Regions from separate parts of the Pseudarthrobacter raffinosi genome, predicted to be linked through region 1. Evidence: riboswitches for the same ligand, from Rfam matches in the RefSeq annotation. Region 1 holds a riboswitch; each other region holds the start of a gene.
What was found. A riboswitch is a leader RNA that binds a small molecule or an ion and turns the genes downstream of it on or off. The one in region 1 is predicted to bind cyclic di-AMP.
Positions count from the first base shown of each region.

Region 1 (5,065 bases):
CAATACTCCAGGGGCCGCCGTCGCGCGGTGGGTCCCGCCTCGGCGCCCAGAGTGGCCGAGGATTTCACCGCGGAGAGGCCCCGCGACCCACAGCGGGACGCCCGCCGCCGCCGGGGACCCTTCCGGCAGATGACGGATTTCGCCGCCGCCAGTGGCCTCGGCCAGAAGGCCGGCATCGCCTTGGCAGCAACAGGCCTGGTTCTCACCGTGACGGTTCCTGTGACCGGCCCCGTGATGGCCACTCCGGCACCCGGCCAGGCCGCATCGGCCGTTTCCGCTGCTCCGCAGCCCGAAGTTACCGCCGAAGCCGCCGCCCAAATTGATTTCAGCCGCTCGTCCGTGGTTACCCAGGGTGATCCCGACGGCAAACTGAAGCAGCTGCTGAGCGCACAGTCCGCGGGATCCATTACCCGCGCGGCCTCTGCCGGAAGCCTCGGCTCGCCGCTGGCCCAGCTGGCTACAGTCTCCCCGTTCGGATTCCGGGTCAGCCCCATTACCGGCGGCTCCGGAGACTTCCACCGTGGCCAGGACTTCGTGGCACAGTGCGGAACCTCTGTCCTGGCTGCCGCCAGCGGCACCGTCACCTTCGCCGGCTGGCACCAGTACGGCGGCGGCAACCGCGTGGTGGTGGATCACGGCAATGGCCTAGAAACCACGTACAACCACCTCTCCTCCGCCAGCGTCAAGGTAGGCCAGACAGTCAGCCGCGGCGACGTGGTTGCCCTGAGCGGCACCACGGGCGCGTCCACGGGCTGCCACCTCCACTTCGAGGTCCAGGTCAATGGCGAAGTCGTTGACCCCACGGGCTGGCTCTGACCAAATGATGGCCAACTCTCGAATCGCAGCGACGTGCCGTGACCTGAATGTGACATTGGCTCGGAACTCCTGTAACGTCTAAAGCGCGTCAACTTTTCCGAAGTTGACGTTCTTGAGTGGATTGCCTAGCTCTGCCACCGCTCAAGGTCCGTTCGCATGACATCGTCTGGCAGGGGCGGGGGAACCAATTTTGGTCTTCGATTCTGAAGGCCTTGGGGTTAAGTCGCAAAGCTTCCACTGTGAAGCAGCGTGGCCGGGTGACTCCCATCCGAATCCGACAGCTCACCTCGCAGGCATTGGGAGAGGCTACCTTCGTGTCTTCACGCCATACTTCTGCGCGTCACCGCGCACAACCGGTTCGCACCAACCCCTTGGGCGCCGTGTCCAAGGCGGTCAGTGCCAATGCCGGGACCGTAGGTCGCCAGGCTGCTGTTATCGCAGCTGCATCAGGTCTGATCCTGAGCATGGGGCTTCCGGCCAACGCCGCGGATACCACCGCCGGCGTTTCCGCCTCCACCGAGTCCGGTTCCGCGCAGACGGCACTTGCCGTAACAGCGGCGCCCACGGCTACCGTTTCCTTCGAGCGCCCCGTGATCAAGACCACGCCGGCACCGAAGGTTGAGACGGTCCGTGCGCAGTCCACGGCCTCCGAAACCGGGGCTCAGGGTGCTGCCGCAACCGAGGCCGCGGCCTCCAAGCTCGCGGACAAGGTTTCCTCTGCGGCAGGATCGGGCCTGGCAGCTATCGCCTACACCGGCATCGGCCGCCCGTACGTATGGGGCGGCACCACTCCCAACGGCTGGGACTGCTCGGGCTTCACCCAGTGGGTCTACGCCCAGGCCGGCATCAGCATTCCCCGCGTCAATGCGTGGACTGCCATGACGCCCACGTCCACACCGTCTCCCGGTGACCTGGTCATGCAGAACGGCGGCGCCCACGTTGGCATTTACGTTGGCAACGGCATGATGATCGGCGCGCTGAACCCGTCACAGGGAACCCTGCTGCACTCTGTGGCTTCCACGGGCACTTCCTCGTTCTTCACGCTGGCCCCGTAGTTCCTGCAATCCAGTTCCTGCAGCCCTGTGCTGCTGGAACCGTTTCTTCGCTGGAAACTTTTCGCGAAATCCCCGTTCGGGGCGTGCCGGCGTACCCCCAAGATGCCGGCGCGTCCAAAGCCCTTGGGCTGCCCACGCGGTCCTGAGGAAAACGAAAGAGAGAAAATTAATGACTACACGTGCAACTGTTGCACGGCACCGCGCCGAGGTCGCCAAGACCAACTCGCTGGCTGTCATTGCCAAGGCTGTCGGCGACAACGCCGGCGGCATGGGCCGTCAGGCTGCGGTTATCGCTGCTGCTTCCGGCCTTGTCCTGACCAGTGGTATCGCTGCGAACGCGGCTGACACCGGCGTCCAGCGTGAAGCTGCGTCCGCTTCGAACCTTGAGGCTGAGGTTTTCGCCCCGGCCATCATTTCGGCTGCTTCCACCATTGCCATCTCCTACGAGAAGCCCGCAGTGACCACCACGCCGGCTCCCATTGAGGCTCCCGCGCCTGTTGTTGAAGCTCCGGCTCCGGCCAAGGCCGCGGCCACCCTCACGGTAGCGTCGGCGACTCCGGCCGCTCCGAAGGCGCCGGTCTCCGCCAGCGGCAAGGGCCAGGCCATCCTGTCCGCAGCCTATGCACAGCTCGGCGTCAGCCAGGACTGCACCATGCTGGTCACCAACGCGCTGGCTGCCGTGGGGATCAACTTCCGCGACTGGCCTGCAGGCTACCTGTCCCTCGGTCAGACCGTCAGCGCCGCCGAGGCCCAGCCCGGCGATCTGTTGTACTACGCCGACGGCGGCGCGGGCGTTGCCCACATTGCCGTCTACGCTGGCAACGGCCAGGCCGTGCACGGGGGCTACAACGGCAACCAGACCGTTGTGTTCAGCGCCAATGTCGGCTCCGGCCCCGTTTACATCCGCGTGTCCTAGCACCAGAGTCAGCATTCGAAGGACCCTCGCCTCACGGCGGGGGTCCTTCGCTGTCTGCGGGCTGCTGCCCTGATCCGGAGAGATGCACGAATCCGACACGTGACGGCGGCCGCTTCTGCGATTAGCTGATCCCGGGATTCTTTGTTTACTCTTGTGGTGTCGATCCATAGCCCGGATATGCCGGGGGCAGCCGGCCCTCGTGCCCCTGACGGGTGCGGCCACAAAGAGGTACGTGCATGCGCACTCTCGTTCTGAATGCTGGATATGAACCGCTGGCGGTAGTCACCTTCCGCCGGGCGCTGGTGCTTGTGCTCACGGGCAAGGCCAGTGTCATTGCCGAGGGCGATGATCCTGTGGTGGGACCGCAGGAGATCCTGGGCCGCCCGTCCGTGATTCTCCTGAACCGCTACATCCGCCCCAGATACAACCAGAGCACCGCAGTCAGCCGCCGCGGAGTCCTGCGGCGGGACGGCCACCGCTGCGCGTATTGCGGCAAGGGTGCCCACACCATCGACCATGTGCAGCCCAAATCACGTGGCGGCGCCGACTCCTGGGAGAACCTGGTGGCCGCGTGCCTCCGCTGCAACAACACCAAGGGTGACCACACGCCGGCTGAAATGGGCTGGAAGCTCAGGTTTGATCCGGAACCGCCGCATGGCACCATCTGGCAGATCAAGGAACTTGAGAAGCCCACGCCGGCTTGGGATCCGTTCCTGCTGCCTGAACGGGCCGCCTGAATCCAGTCGCTCCGCAAGTCCAGCCCGCGCAGTATTCCAGCCCGCGCGGTTAAGCTGGGAGGGTGGACGCTGACCCCCTCGACTTCGATGCCGTCATCCTCGCCGGCGGCCGTTCGTCGCGGCTCGGTGGCGTGCCCAAGCAGAGTCTGACGTACGACGGCGCCTCCCTCTTGCGCCGCTCCGCCGCCGCTGCGAGGGGAGCCCGGGCCGCCGTCGTGGTTGGTCCGGACACCGGGGAGGTGCCGGCCGGCGAAATCCCTGCCGGATTTCTCCGCTGCCGCGAAGAACCCCCCTTTAGCGGACCGGGGGCGGCCATCGCGGCCGGGCTCGCGGCCCTGGCCGCTGCGGGTGGCAGCCGCCCCGGGCTGACGCTGGTGCTGGCCTGCGACATGCCCAACGTAGGGCAGGCGGTGGCGGTGCTGAAGGCTACTTTGCGTGCGCGAGGACCCACCGCCGGAGCGCCCACGGGCTTGGGACCGGACGGCGTAGTGGCCGTCTCGGAGGATGGCCGCCGTCAGCCGTTGGTCGGTTTTTATAGCACGGCCGCGCTACAACGTTCCGTGGCGGAACTGGAAAGCACAGGACGCTTAATCAACGGGTCGGTGAGGGCACTCCTTGCTAGTCTGGACGTGCAGCTTGTCGCCGTTCCGGCCGGCTCCACGGCAGACGTGGACACCTGGGACGATGCCGCCGCACTTGGAGTGGCCGGCCCGGATCCCCTAACCGGGCTCCGGGGCAACACTGCCGCAGACGATTTGGGAGGCAGAGCGTGAAAAGCCAGGACGAGACGCTGGAAGAATGGTGCAGGTCCTTGCTCCAGGCGTATGAACTGGAGGACGTCCAGATCGACGTCAACACCATCCTGTCGCTGGCCGGCGTGGCAGCCCACTCAGTGGTCCGCCCCGCCGCCCCGCTCACCACCTTTATTGCCGGTTTCGCCGCCGGCCTGGCTGCGGGATCGGGGCAGGCCACCAACGCCGCCGCCATGACCGCTGCCATGGACCGTGCCCGCACCCTGGCTGCTGACTATGACGCCGAATCCGCCGGGACCCCCGTCGAATGAATCCCGTTCAGTGACCGCCGCCCCCGGCGACGCATCCGAAAATCCCGAGCAGCAGACAGCCCCGGCAAAGCACCTTGCCCATACCTGGGATGAGGCGCGCAGGGCCGCTTTTGATATCGCCACGCCGATTCCGCCGGGCCGGGTTCCCCTGGGCCAAGCCCTGGGCAGGGTCCTGGCCGGCGACATCACTGCGTTGCACGACATGCCGCACTACGCGTCGTCTGCGATGGACGGATGGGCCGTCAACGGCAGCGGTCCGTGGATCGTGGCAGAGGCAGGCCAGCGGCTGGCACCCCACCAGGCCAGCCCCATCGTCACCGGCGGACTGATCCCGCCCGGCGCCAAAGCGGTCCTGCGCAGCGAAAGCGCCGTGCTTGGAACGGACGACGACGGCCTGCCGCTTCTGATGACCGGCGGCGGCGCCCGCCCCGGCGAGCCCGGGAACGGCCAGCACATCAGGAAGGCCGGCGAGGAAGCC
Region 1 covers NZ_JAMXBG010000020.1:48,043-53,107, forward strand. Annotated here, with positions in the region: gene NG697_RS17335 (M23 family metallopeptidase) at 1-816, shown strand, start outside; cyclic di-AMP (ydaO/yuaA leader) riboswitch at 964-1,126, shown strand; gene NG697_RS17340 (C40 family peptidase) at 1,197-1,871, shown strand; gene NG697_RS17345 (C40 family peptidase) at 2,041-2,787, shown strand; gene NG697_RS17350 (HNH endonuclease) at 3,024-3,524, shown strand; gene mobA (molybdenum cofactor guanylyltransferase) at 3,587-4,297, shown strand; gene NG697_RS17360 (DUF6457 domain-containing protein) at 4,294-4,587, shown strand; gene NG697_RS17365 (molybdopterin molybdotransferase MoeA) at 4,553-5,065, shown strand, end outside.

Region 2 (5,065 bases), on a different contig from region 1:
ATCCTGCGCGCCGGGCTCGGCATGCTTGAGGGCATGACCAAGCTGGTCCCCACTGCTGAAGTGGGTTTCCTGGGCATGGCCCGCGACGAAGAAACCCTGGACATCATCACCTACGCGGAGCGGCTCCCGGAAGACCTGACGGACCGGCAGATCTTTGTGCTGGATCCGATGCTTGCCACAGGCGGAACCCTGCGCGAAGCCATCAAGTTCCTGTTCAAGCGCGGCGCCTCCGACGTCACGTGCATTTGCCTCCTGGCCGCGCCGGAAGGCCTGGCCAAGCTCGAAGAGGAACTTGCCGAGGCCAACGTGACCATCGTGCTGGCCTCCATTGACGAACGGCTCGACGAGAAGTCCTACATCGTTCCCGGGCTCGGCGACGCCGGCGACCGCCTGTACGGCATCGCCGGCTAATTCGGGGCTGCTTCGGATTTCAGGTCTTCCGCTTTTCTGCCGCCGCCGTTAGCCTGTGGCGCATGGACTGGAAGCTTGAACTCGTTTTTGTGCCCGTATCCGACGTGGACCGCGCCAAGGATTTCTACGTCAGCAAAGTTGGATTCAACCCGGATTTCGACGAGTGACCCATGGATGGCATCCGCTTCGTCCAGCTGACCCCGCCGGGATCCGCCTGCTCCATTTGTATTGGCGAGGGCCTCAATGTCGCCCCTCCGGGTACGGCCCCAAGCCTGCAGATGGTGGTCAGCGACATCCAGGCTGCCCACGACCACCTCAAGGGCAACGGTGTGGAGGTCAGCGACATAGACATCCAGGGCTGGGGGCACTTCGTCTACTTCGCGGATCCCGACGGAAACAAGTGGGCGGTGCAGTACATCCCGGGCCGTGACGCCTAAGCCGGTGACGCCTGGGGCAAAATAGGCAGCATGAACATCCCCACACCTGCCGCCACACGAACACTGACCTGCCGGGCCGTCCTTTTCGATATGGACGGCACGCTGGTGGACTCCACGGCAGTAGTGGAGGAGGTCTGGGGAGAATTCGCGGCCCGGTACGGCCTGGACGTCGCCGAAATCCTGCGCACTTCGCACGGCGTCCAGGCTGCCGATACCGTACGCCGGTTCGCGCCGGGGGGAGCGGACGTCGCGGCCCTCACCGAGGAACTGGGTGCGATGGAACGGGTGCGGACGGCCGGTATCGTCGCGTTGCCGGGGGCTGCCGACCTGCTTCGCAGCCTCCCGGCTCAGGCAGTGGCGCTGGTGACTTCAGCGGACAGGACCCTGGCGGACATCCGCATGGACGCTGCCGGGCTGGACATGCCGGCCACGGCCGTGACGGCGGACCTGGTCACACGGGGCAAGCCGCACCCGGAGGGCTATCTGATGGCCGCCGGGCTGCTGGGCGTGGAACCGGAGGACGCCGTGGTGTTCGAGGATGCGCCCGCCGGAATCGCGGCAGGCGTTGCTGCGGGTATCCGGACGGTGGCCGTGGGTCCGAATGCGGGCGAATTGCCGGCAGGCGTGCTGCATATCGCGGATTACCGCGCCGTAACCGCCTCCGTGGAAACGGACGCCGCGGGACGGCAACTCATTTCTTTCCGGCTTTGACGCCGGCGGATCACCTTCGTAATCCGCCGGCGCAGCTCAGCGCCGCGGCTGCCGGCGAGGCTCAGTCGGCCTAGTACCAGTTGTGCGACAGGTGGAAGTTCAGCGCGCCGCACGGTGACTGGTAGCGCTCCTGGATGTAGTTCAGGCCCCAGTTGATCTGCGTGCGGTAGTTGGTGACGTAGTCCGCGCCGGCGCTCGCCATCTTCTCAGCGGGCAATGACTGGACGATGCCGTACGCGCCGCTGCTGGCGTTGGTGGCCGTGGTGGTCCATTCGGATTCCTTGGTCCACAGCGTCTGCAGGCACTGCATCTGGTCAGCGGACCAGCCGTACGTCGCCAGCTGGCCAGCAGCGTAGGCCTGCGCTCCTGCGGGGTCGTTGACGGCCACAACGGGCGTGGGTGCAGGTTCCGGAGCCGGGGCCGGAGCGGGCTCCGGGGCCGGGGCAGGTGCCGGTTCGGCGGCCTGGGGCGCGACGTTGATCTCGGCCGGCGCAGCTTCCGGGGAGGCCGGGGGCTGGATCTCGGCTGCCTCGAAGCTCAGCTTCGACTGGGCGCTGGCTTCTTCGGCGGCCTGGTCCGCGCTGGCCGCAAGCGACGCAGACTCGGAAGCGTGTGCTGCGGCGCTGACGCCGACCAGCAGGGCGCATGCCGTCGCGAACACCGCGACGCGCTGGCCCACGGAGGGAATCCGGGCCGCCTTGGACAGTGGGGACATAGCTGCACCGAAGCGGGACTGCTTGCGGTGGCTGTCGGACTTTGTGTCGCCCTGCGGGCGCGTTTGTACCTTGAATTCAGACATGATGGATCGCCTCTCACACCTGCGGAGTTAGCTGTCGGGTTCGGATGAGGGCATCCGGCCACACGGCACAATCACGTGTTGGCTTAACCCCAAAGGGCACTTGGTGCCCGGGACGGTGGGTCCCCCGCCTCTGCCTCTGAAAACGGAATCCGGGAAGCGGCAGAGCTTGGCGTCATCCGGATATGCGGCCCAACGGGAACCACACGTCATCGACGCTACAGGAGCTGGACGCTTAAGTCACATTTTGGTAACAGGAATCACGACGACGGTGTGTCGCCTTGCTGGGCCCGGGCGTCAGTGGGTCGCGCGAGCGCGCCGGTAGGGAAGAGTAACGCGACCTCGGTCCGTCCGGCCCGCGATGTCACCTCCACGCTACCGCCGTGGGCCTCCATGATCGACTGGACAATGGACAGGCCCAAGCCACTAGTGCCTTCGGAGGCCCCGGCGCCCGAGGCCGGCGCTGTACCCTTGCGCGCCGCGTCTGCGCGGGCAAACCGGGAGAAAACGTGGTCAACGAGTTCCGCAGGGATGCCCCCGCCGTCGTCCGTTACCGTCACCGCTGCGTCGCCATTGGCAGACTTCGTGACAGCGGTGACCACGGTGGTCCCCGGCGGCGTGTGCTTGCGCGCATTGGATAGCAGGTTGACAAGCACCTGACGCAGTTGGGACGCATCACCCGTGACGGCGAGCGGCTGGTCAGGCAGTTCAAGGCGCCAGTGGTGGTCCGGGGCGATGACCTTCTCGTCACTGACGGTTTCGATCACGAGTTGTGTGAGGTCAACTTCGCTGAGCTTCAGGGGCTGGCCCTCATCGAGCCGGGCGAGCAGGAGCAGATCCTCCACCAGGGTGGTCATGCGTTCGGACTGGCTTTGGACCCGGGCCAGGGATTTCCGGCCGTCCGGCGTGAAGCTCTCGGTCATCCGCATCAGCTCCGTGTACCCGCGGATGGCAGTCAGCGGCGTGCGCAGCTCATGGGAAGCATCGGCTACGAACTGCCGCACCTTGGTCTCGCTCCGCTGCCGCGCCTCGAGTGCGCTGGCGACGTTGTCCAGCATGAGATTGAGGGCGTGCCCTACGCTGCCCACTTCGGTTCCGGGATTGGAGTTCGACGGCGGGACGCGCACCGCGAGTGCCACCTCGCCCGCGTCCAGCGGCAGCCTGGCCACACGGGTTGCAACCTCGGAAAGCTGCTCCAGCGGCTTCATGGTGCGCCGGATCAGCACAGTTCCTGCCAGTCCGATCAGCGCCAGGCCGCCCAGGGAAACGAACACAAAAGTCCAGACCAGCGATGCCAAAGTACTCTCCTTGGCAGCGAGCGGAAGGCCCGTGACAAGGACATCGCCGTAGCCGGTTTCCACGGCCACAATCCGGTAATCCCCGTTGGACAGCGAGCGGTTCACGGGAAGGCCGTTCCGCGTCAGCGCCAGCAGGGTCTGCTTGTCTTCGGCGTCGAGGGCCAGACGCGTGGTGTCCGAGTCCAGGAAACCGCCACTGGGGATCTGGCCGTCCAGGATCCGCGCATTCAGCGTTCCGACACTCTGCCCGCGGGAGTCAAGCGGGTCCGGCCTGCCGTTGAATCCGCCCAGGGGCGGGCGGCCCGGATCGTTCGACCGTTTGGCGGCCTGGCTCAGCTGTTCATCCAGCTGCCCGGTGAGAAAGGAATCCATGGAGGCGTAACTGAACAGCCCCACGGCGCCGCAGATGGCCACCAGCAGGGCCATGGCCAACAGGATCAGGCGCGTGCGCAGATGCCAGGTGTCCGGTTTCAGCCAGCTCCGGGCTGGCGCTGGGGTTGCTCGCGGCGAGGACATCGAGCTGCTACTCAGCCGGCTTGATGACGTAGCCGGCGCCCCGCACGGTATGGATCATGGGCGGGTGCACTGCATCCACTTTCTTGCGCAGGTAGGAGATGTAGAGCTCCACAATGTTGGCCTGGCCGCCGAAGTCGTAGTTCCAGACGCGGTCCAGGATCTGGGCTTTGCTGATGACGCGTTTGGGGTTCTCCATGAGGTACCGGAGCAGCTCGAACTGGGTGGCGGTGAGCTGGAGGGCGTCGCCCGCACGGGTCACTTCGCGGGTGTCGATGTTGAGGACAAGATCGCCCACCGCAAGTTCGGCAGTGTCCATCGCGGCAACGCCGGAGCGCTGGACAAGGCGGTGCAGCCGCAGCAGGACCTCTTCCATGCTGAACGGCTTGGTCACGTAGTCGTCCCCGCCGGCCGCCAGGCCCACGATCCTGTCCTGGACAGCGTCCTTGGCAGTCAGGAAAAGCGCAGGTACCTCGGGCGCGAAGGCACGGATCCTGCCCAGCAACTCAACGCCGTCGAACCCTGGCAGCATCACGTCCAGCACCAGGACGTCCGGGCGGAACTCCTTGGCAAGCTTGACGGCCTCCGGGCCATCCGAAGCCACGGCAACATGCCAGCCGACCATGCGCAGCCCCATGCTCATGAGCTCGGAAAGGCTGGGCTCGTCGTCAACCACCAAGGCTCGGATGGGGGAGCCGTCCGGGTGGGTCAGTTGCGGAAGGTTGTTGGTCATGGAGTGCGAAGTGGCCATGGGACAACTCTCCGATCAATCGGTTAGCCCGCGCTATGGGGTTCCTGTGCGCACGCTGTGAATCCCAGCCTAGCGAGCTGGATGGGCGATCTGGGTGGCCGGGCGGGACGCCGACCATCCGCAGGCGGCCGCCTTCTCCGCTGGACAG
Region 2 covers NZ_JAMXBG010000006.1:24,920-29,984, reverse strand. Annotated here, with positions in the region: gene upp (uracil phosphoribosyltransferase) at 1-411, shown strand, start outside; partial or broken gene NG697_RS07525 (VOC family protein) at 474-848, shown strand; gene NG697_RS07520 (HAD-IA family hydrolase) at 879-1,559, shown strand; gene NG697_RS07515 (aggregation-promoting factor C-terminal-like domain-containing protein) at 1,630-2,358, opposite strand; cyclic di-AMP (ydaO/yuaA leader) riboswitch at 2,364-2,516, opposite strand; gene NG697_RS07510 (sensor histidine kinase) at 2,616-4,169, opposite strand; gene NG697_RS07505 (response regulator transcription factor) at 4,177-4,917, opposite strand.
Region 2: linked by a shared signal. The riboswitch ahead of NG697_RS07515 (aggregation-promoting factor C-terminal-like domain-containing protein) and the one ahead of NG697_RS17340 (C40 family peptidase) in region 1 are both predicted to bind cyclic di-AMP.

Region 3 (5,065 bases), on a different contig from region 1:
GCCGGACCTGAACAAGGTGCCGGCCATCAAGGCCGCGGTGTTCGGGGTTTATGCCGAACGCGACGCGCGGATCACCGGCGCGATGCCGGGCCTCCGCGATGCCCTGGACGCCACCACGGTGACGCACCAGCTCACCGTTTACCCCGGCGTGGACCATGCCTTCCACAACGACACCGGCGAGCGCTACAACGAAACCCAGGCCACGGCTGCCTGGAACGACACCCTCGCCTGGTTCGGACAGCACGTCTGAGGGGTGACGCCAGCACGGTTGATCTGCGTAGCGCTATCTGACGTTTTGAGCCTCCAGAACGACAGATAGCGCTACTCAGTTGGGAGGGCGGGGCACTCACCCGCGGCCGCGGGTAGTCTTGAAGGATGAGCACCGCAATCCCACTAACGCTCACCTTCGACGGGCGTTTCGCCCGCGAACTCGAGGAGCTGGCGGTTCCCTGGCAGGCGGAAGAAGCGCCAGACCCGCAGCTGCTGGTCCTGAACGAGCCGTTGGCCGGCGAACTGGGCCTGGACCCGTCCTCGCTGCGGACGCCCAAGGGGACCCGGTTGCTCATCGGCAACCAGATTCCTGACGGTGCCACACCGGTGGCCCAGGCCTATGCCGGCCACCAGTTCGGCGGCTACTCACCCCTGCTCGGCGACGGGCGGGCCCTCCTGCTGGGTGAGGTCACGGACATCCACGGGCAGCTTCGGGACATCCACCTCAAGGGCTCCGGCCGGACACCGTTCGCCCGCGCAGGTGACGGTCTCGCCGTCGTCGGTCCCATGCTGCGCGAGTACATCGTCAGCGAAGCCATGCACGCCATGGGCATCCCCACCACGAGGTCCCTCGCCGTGGTGGCCACGGGCCGGCCCGTCCGCCGCGAAACCATGCTGCCCGGCGCCGTGCTCACCCGGGTGGCCAGCAGCCACTTGCGCGTTGGCAGCTTCCAGTTCGCCCGCGTCAACGGCGAGACGGACCTTCTCCGCCGCCTGGCCGATCATGCCATCAGCCGCCATTACCCCGACGCGGCGCTCGCCGACAAGCCCTATCTCGCGTTCTTCGAGGCGGTCATAGCCGCGCAGGCGTCCCTGGTGGCGCACTGGATGCTGGTGGGCTTCGTCCATGGCGTGATGAACACCGACAACATGGCCATCTCCGGCGAGACCATCGACTACGGTCCCTGCGCGTTTATGGACGCCTTCAACCCCGGCGCGGTCTATAGCTCCATCGACGCGGACGGACGCTACGCCTACGCCAACCAGCCGGTCATTGCCGAGTGGAACCTCACCCGGCTCGCCGAAGCACTCCTGCCCCTGTTCCATGAAGACCAGGACCAGGCCGTGGCGCTCGCCGTTGAATCCCTCGGCGCCTTCCGCACGCTGTACAGCGCTGCCTGGTCAGCCGGCATGAAGTCCAAGCTTGGGCTGCGCCCGGACACGCACGACGACGTCGCGTCGCCCCTGGTGGACGGCGTGTTGGCGCTGCTCCAGGAAGGCCAGGTGGATTACACCTCCTTCTTCCGGAGCCTCGGCTCGGCGGCCCGCGGGACCCCGGAAACTGCGCGGTCCATGTTTGCGGACCCGGGCGTCTTCGACGCCTGGGCCGCACGGTGGCTGGCCCTGGCGCCGGACGCGGACCTGATGGACCGGGTCAACCCCGTCTACATCCCCAGGAACCACCTGGTTGAAGAGGCTCTGGACTCTGCTATCGCAGGCGACCTGGACCCATTCAACCGGTTGGTGGACGTCCTGGCCGATCCGTACACGCAGCGCCCCGGGCTGGAACGCTACGCCGGCCCCGCCCCTGAAGACTTCGGGAGCTACCGGACCTTCTGCGGGACCTGAGCGAACACCAGGGATGGACGACGGCGGCGCGCGGCCGGGTGCCGCCCGCCGCCGTCGAGCATGGTCGGATCACGCTACGCGGACGAAGGACGCTCCGGCGAGCCAGCTGAGGGAGTGGACTTCGGTTTTGTAACCGTCCACCCCGCCGCTGACTACCTGGCCGTTGCCGGCGTAGACGCCCACATGGCCGGCCGTGATGACCAGATCCCCTGCGGCCGGGGTGCCCACCACCGTGCCGTACTGGTAGAACTGGCCGGGAGCCAGGTCACCCACGCTCTTACCCACCGAGCGCAGCGCCTTCTCCACCATGGCGGTGCAGTCCTGCTGCACGCCGAGCTGTGAAGTGGCCGAAGCCAGGATGGCCGCGCCGAGCGAGCCGGCCGGAGCCTGGGCTGCCGGTGCGGACGTTGAGGCCAGCTGTATACCGGTGTTGGTGGCGGAGGACGGCGCCGCTGCGGCCTTCGCCGCCGGAGCCGGTGCGGCGCCCGGTGCCGTGTAGCCGGCGCCGGGGATCCGGATCTGGTCGCCGGGGTAGATGATGGTGGTCAGCGAGAGTCCATTGGCGGCAAGGACGTCGTTGAGCGGGACGCCGTTGGTGGCGGAAATCTGGCCCAGCGTGTCACCCGAAACGACGGTGTGAACGTTGGCCGCGGCGGGGACCGCTGCGGCGGGGGCCGGAGCAACAGCGGCCGGAGCCGCTGCCGCCGCACCGGTTTGGACCTGGGCGTTGGCAGTCCCGGCATCATCCGGGCCGTGGACGCCGGCCTGAGCCGGGACGCCGATGCCGAACAGCAGGCCGGATGCAGCAACAGCCACCAGGGCCGGACGGCCAAACGTCAGGGCGTGTGCTTTGGCCGTTGACGACAGGCCGACAGGGACGGTAGAGCTGGCAGAAACCACACGATGGCGTGCGGAAGCGGAATTCTTGGACACGGTTGATCGCCTCTCCCATGCCTGCGGGGTGAGCTGTCGGGTTCGGGTCGGAGATACCCGGCCGGTAGCGGCGCCGCACTGAACGGAGCGATACCGACTTAACCCCAAGGCTTCGCAAGAAGCCGTGGAAACGTGGTTCCCCCGTCCCTGCCAGCTGGAAAGCGACTGGATCCCGGTCAGCGGCAGGGCTCGGCATACTGGCGGGAATGGTCCGGCTTGAGCCGGGCCACCGTTTGACCATAACTTCTGCTCGGCGGCAATGTCACATTCCGGTAACGGAATGTAGGAGTGAAATTCACTCGTATGTCAGCGCGAATTCTCTACTCCCTGGTAACGATGTTGCAGGTCAACCCCCGTAATCCGTATATGCCCGGTAAGCTCACCAACTATGTCCCGGATTGTTCAAAAAATGCGGCTGCCCGCCCTCGCCGGCATGCTGGCGGTCGCCCTGGTAGGGTCGGCTGCGCTGCTGCCCTCACATGCCGCCGACGACGCCCCGCCCGGCGGCTATCCCTCGTGGCAGGACGTGCAGAACGCCAAGCAAAGCGAGGCCGGCAAAGCGGCAGAGGTCACCAGGATCAACGGGCTGCTGGGCGGGCTTCAGGCCGAAGCGGAGGCGCTGGGCAATGCGGCCGTGACATCCGCCGCGGAGTACGCCCAGGCCGAAGCGGCGCTTCAGGCCGCCACTTCCACTGTGGATGCCCTGACCGCCCAGACGGCACGCGCCGCGGCCGAACTGGGACAGTACAAGAAGGAAATCGGTGCCCTGGCGGCGCAGTCGTATAAGACCGGTGGCACAAACATGGGTTTCTTCGTTGCTCTCGACGCCGTGCAGAACAACAGCATCCAAGGCCTGAATATCGTCCAGATCGTCAGCGACAAGACTGCAGCCCTGGTGAACAAATCCGCAGCCGCCGAACGCATTTCCCGCGCCCTGGCCGATCAGGAGCAGGCAGCCAGGGCAGAGCGCGAGCGTCTGTCCAGCGAAGCCAGAACCAAGCTCGCCGCCGCCCAGTCCGCCCAGCAGGCCATGTCCAGGCAGATCGCGGAGCAGCAGGAGCACGGCCAGGAACTGACCGCGCAGTTGGCATCCCTCAAGGGCACCACCGCTGCGGTGGAGGGTGAGTTCCGGCAGGGCCAGGTGGCCTTGGCCGCGTACGAAACGGCGCAGGCCGCCAAACGGGCCGCGGCGCAGGAACAGGCACGCCAACAGGCGGAGGCGGCAGCCAGGGCGGCGGCCCTCGCCGCTGCGCAGAAACCGGCTCCGGCCCCACCTGTTGTACCGGGAGTGCCAGCCCCCGCTCCTGTCCCGAGCCCGACGCCGGCTCCGCCGCCCGTCGTCGTCGTGCCTTCCGTGCCGGGCGGCGCTGTGAACGACCCCGCCGGCGCAAATACCTACGCGGCCGGGCAGTTGGGCGCCTACGGCTGGGGCCAGGACCAGTTTCCGTGCCTGGCGTCGCTGTGGACCAAGGAGTCGAACTGGCTGACCACCGCCACCAACCCGTACTCGGGCGCATACGGCATCGCCCAGTCGCTGCCGGCCAGCAAGTATGCCAGCGCCGGCAGCGACTGGCTCACGAGCTACCGGACCCAGGTCAGTTGGGGCCTGTCCTATATCGCTGACCGCTACGGGTCACCGTGCAGCGCGTGGAACCATTCCGTGGCCAACAACTGGTACTGACCTGCCGGGGGAGGGCAGCCGGGTCACGTTCCCGGGGGCTTGGCGAATTCCGCGGCGCTGAAGAATTCAATGCCGACGAAGGCTTCGTCGCCGTCCACCCAGGCGTCATGCCCGGGTGGAATGGTGTACGAATCGCCGGCGCTGATGCTGATCCGGTTGCCACCGGTGGTCTCGACGTTGAGGGCACCGGAAACGCAGTATCCGACGTGGTTGTTCTGGCAGGACTCGGTCTGGACCACCGGCTTGATGCAGTCCGACCAGCGCCAGCCGGGACTGAACGTCAACCGGCCGACCGTGTAGTCGCCCAGGTTGACGACATCCACTTCGGTTTTCTCCGGCCGGCGCTTCTCATCCGGTGTGTTGTGGGACTTGACTGCCAGTTCTGTGACGATGTTTGTAGGCATGACACGCAGACTTTCTCTGTTGGTTTTGTGTCCGGCAGCTTTCTGTCCCTGGCTGCCAGACCACATCTGAGGCGCTTACGCTTGCCAGCATCCTCCCGCCGGCGGCGCTTGTCGAGACCCAAACCACTAGGCTTTTCCCATGCCCGATTTTGAACGGTTCCGGGTCCTGCTGGAAGAAGAGCGCGCCCGGAAACTCGAGCTGCTCCCC
Region 3 covers NZ_JAMXBG010000002.1:308,055-313,119, forward strand. Annotated here, with positions in the region: gene NG697_RS03250 (dienelactone hydrolase family protein) at 1-250, shown strand, start outside; gene NG697_RS03255 (protein adenylyltransferase SelO) at 376-1,839, shown strand; gene NG697_RS03260 (C40 family peptidase) at 1,909-2,772, opposite strand; cyclic di-AMP (ydaO/yuaA leader) riboswitch at 2,776-2,946, opposite strand; gene NG697_RS03265 (aggregation-promoting factor C-terminal-like domain-containing protein) at 3,161-4,453, shown strand; gene NG697_RS03270 (cupin domain-containing protein) at 4,477-4,857, opposite strand; gene NG697_RS03275 (TraR/DksA family transcriptional regulator) at 4,997-5,065, shown strand, end outside.
Region 3: linked by a shared signal. The riboswitch ahead of NG697_RS03260 (C40 family peptidase) and the one ahead of NG697_RS17340 (C40 family peptidase) in region 1 are both predicted to bind cyclic di-AMP.

Region 4 (3,700 bases), on a different contig from region 1:
TGGTGGCCAGGTCGGTCACCTCGGCGGGGACGCCTTCCTTGGCCAGGATGATGTCGCTCATCTCCACGGCCTCGGCGTGGTGCGGGATCATCTTCTGGGCGAACATGGCGTCCGCGTCGTTGAAGTCCGCCGAGGCTGCGGCCGACGTTGCCGGAGCCGAGGTCGATGGCATGGCGGAGCTGCCGTGGCTCATGCCGGGCATGCTGCTCGAGTCCGAACTTCCGGTGCCGGCTGAGCATCCGGCGAGGCCGATTGCTGCGGCGATCGCGGCAGCGGAAATAGTCAGGGTCTATTTCATGAAAATCAGGGTCCTCAAAGGTATCAGCGGCGTTTAGCGCCTGGGGATTGCAAGCAGAGACAGCTGCGCCCTTTGGGAAGGTGGGCTGTCTTGTGCGTGTCGACGTTGCTGGACGCTGCGCCGGGGCGCGGCGCTGTCAGTGCTGGTTTACGTCCGGCTGATACAGAAGTCACCGGGAGAGGGGCTGTCCGGTGAGTAGGAATAATTGATGCTGGCTGCAGCCGCCACCCCGAAGTCCGGTAAGGCATAGGGTGCTGTTCCGGGGGCAGGGGCGGTCAGTGAGGTGTTTCCCGGGGCCAGGACGCACGTATTGCCCCCGGCAGTCATCCCGGGGCAGGAACCTGCAGGGGCGCAGGAAGACGACGAGCCAGTTGCCGCTGGGGTAGCGGCGGTCCCATCCGAGGATGCCCCCGTGGTGTGGGAGTGCCCGGCCGGGATGCCCGCAGCGTCCACCGCGGATCCGGCGGTCGCTGCCGGCATGGTGTGCGCGGCGCTCATATGGTGTGCGCCGGTCATAATGTGCATGCCGAAGATCCCGGCGATGATGGCTAGGGCGGCCGTCAGGAAGCCTGCACGAAAGAGGAAAGCGGAGAAAGGTCCACGCGATGGTGCGCTCACAACGTTTCTTCCCTTCCATGCAGGTTGTTCAGGATCTTCAGCCTACCGGCAGGGGTATTCCTGCCGGTCACAGCCTCTTATTCAACGCACCTGGGAGGGATTGAGTTTCATCCTCCGCAAGCCCAAAGGCAGGACAGGGCACTGTCGCCAGCGGGACGGCGAGGATGTTGTAACCGGTGGCCCAAATGAGGATCTGCTACGGCTTGGTATGGCTGGCCCCGGATAGGTCCACCATTTCACAGCACAGTCCAGGCATCATTGCCGGCCTGGACAACACCGGCCGATGCCGTGCACCCGTTCCAGCGCCGAGCGCGATGCCGGCCTCAGCGCCGGGGACGCGTTCGCCCCGTCAAAAGACACCCCACTCGCCTAACCGGTCTTCTGCCAGGGGCCTTGATGCCAATTGCTGCAAAGCGTGTAGCCGGCGGAGGTCACGGCCGCACACACAGCAAAGCTCTCGGCCGTACCGTGACTATCACCCGGGAACGACCGCCGGACACGAGGTCCACAAAGGCGGACTCGGCACCCTCAACGGCCGATACAGCCTTTTGAACGGTCTGGACGCAATGCCCGCACGTCAGCCCTTCGACAGCAAACTCGACTGTGCTGCCACTGGATACCGCTGCCGGAGCAGCAGCTGCACCCGGCAGCGGAAGAAACAAGGGGAAGCCTGGCTCTATCTTTTTGAGGAAGAATCGAGGGTGTGCTGGGGGTGAACGGCCGTGCAAACGGGTACGGCAACACCAGCCCGGACTTCCATGTCACTGACAACCCAAGAAGACGCATCCTGTACCCGGGCCGGGTATACAGAGCAAGTGCGCATCCCGTGCCACGGCGGACACGCCGTTACCGGAATGTGACAAACATTGCTGGTGTGAAGTACGGTCTAAGTCGTGCCGGTTTCTCCTTGAGGCGGCACTCCCGAACAGATTGCCTAACTCTGCCGCTGCCCGGGATCCGTTCACTTTTCGTCCGGCAGAGACGGGGAACCCATTATTGGCCTGCTTCTGGCAGGTCTTGGGGTGAAGCCGTGCCTGGTGCACTTTTGCGCCTGACGCGGCCGGGTGCCTCCCACCCGAATCCGACAGCTAACCTCGCAGGCAGTGGGAGAGGCCCTTTCATGCCCATGCGCAAAACTCACGGCCGCCGCCGCGCGGTCCCCCAGACCAGCACTCTTGCCGCACTGACCAAGTCCTTTACCGCGAATGCCGGCGGCGCAGGCCGCCAGGCCGCCGTCTTCGCAGCGGCTTCCGGTCTCGTGCTGACCAGTGGTATTGCTGCCGCCCAGGCGGCCGACGCCCCCGCCCAGCGCGAAGCTGAACCGGCCGCTAACCTCGAGGTCGCGAGCCAGATACAGGCCCCGCTGACCGCCGATGCCACCATCCAGATTTCCTTCGAGCGCCCGGTCGTGGAAACCACGCCCGCTCCCGTAGTGGAAGCCCCGAAGCCTGTCGTGGTAGCCGCGAAGGCCGCGGCACCCGCGGCCGCCGTAACGACCCCTGCACCCGCCTCGGCCAAAGTCACCGTCACCCCGCCTGCGCCCGCGCCGGCTCCCGCAGCCGGTGACATTAACTCCATCATGGTGTCCTCCGCCTACGCTCAGATCGGCATGATCCAGGACTGCACGCGGCTGGTCGAAAACGCCCTAAATGCCGCTGGCATCCCCGTCGGGGACCTGGGCCCGATGCAGTTCATGAACTACGGCACCGTGGTCACCGACCCCCAGCCCGGTGATATGGTCATGCAGCCTGGCCACGTAGGAATTTACGTCGGCAACGGCCAGGTCCTCAGCTCAGGCCTGAACGGGAAGAATGAAACCGCCGTGCACCCTCTGACCTGGATGACGTCCAAGGGTGCCGTCACCTTCGTCCGCGCAGGCTAACAAACCACTGAAGGCCGGTGATTCAATGCCTTGGGGGCACTGAATCACCGGCCCTTAGGATGCCCCTCCAACCATGCGCCTGACTCCTTCCGCAGGTCACCCGAAGGCGACATATAGCGGTGCTAAAACACCGCCATTTACTCCGCAAACCACAATTCTGAGGCGTATCCCATCTCTTTAGAGTGTCCGGCCAAGCCCCGCTTCCAAGGAAATGAGACATGACGCTCAATTCTGCCCCGCTGAGCAGCACGCGCAGCGCCACGCCGCACCAACTCCGGTATCGGCGCTACGGCTGCCTGCTCTCACACACCCGAAAACGAAAGACTCACCAGACATGACCGTTCAGAACGACCTCAGCCGCGAAGACGTTGCCTCCTATGAGGCAGAGCTCGCGAAACGGACTCCCTCGCTCTACTCGCGCTACATCGGCGCGATGCTCTACTTCATGGGCGCGGCCCTTATCGCTGGCGCCGTCGTGCACTATCCGGTCGACCCGGGCCTATACACGATCATCTGCGTCGTCGGTGCGTTCGTGTTCCTCCTCGGCACCATCGTCAACGAGTTCGTGCTCGTCGATGAGCGCCCGCTGCTAAGCCGGGCCATCTCGCTCGTCGCGTTCTCGCTCCTGCTCTCCTTCGGCGTCGGCCTGGTCGGCGGCGGCATCCAGCACTTCGAACAGTTCCCCGAGCGCAGCGCCTGGATGACTCCAATCGGCCTGCTGATGTCGTACGTCGCGTTCATCGCCAAGGACGCCAAGGGCGGCCTGCGCCACCTGGTCAGCCCGTTTGCCGCAGGTGTCGTGTTGGTCGCCGCGCTGACATGGTTCGGCATGTCCGCCCTCGCAAGCACCCTCGACTCCGAGAGCCACAGCCACGACTCCACGCCGGCACCGTCGCAGGCAC
Region 4 covers NZ_JAMXBG010000044.1:551-4,250, forward strand. Annotated here, with positions in the region: gene NG697_RS21480 (DUF305 domain-containing protein) at 1-106, opposite strand, end outside; gene NG697_RS21485 (hypothetical protein) at 48-335, shown strand; gene NG697_RS20895 (hypothetical protein) at 446-916, opposite strand; gene NG697_RS20900 (heavy-metal-associated domain-containing protein) at 1,348-1,644, opposite strand; cyclic di-AMP (ydaO/yuaA leader) riboswitch at 1,838-2,033, shown strand; gene NG697_RS20905 (NlpC/P60 family protein) at 2,037-2,798, shown strand; gene NG697_RS20910 (hypothetical protein) at 3,133-3,700, shown strand, end outside.
Region 4: linked by a shared signal. The riboswitch ahead of NG697_RS20905 (NlpC/P60 family protein) and the one ahead of NG697_RS17340 (C40 family peptidase) in region 1 are both predicted to bind cyclic di-AMP.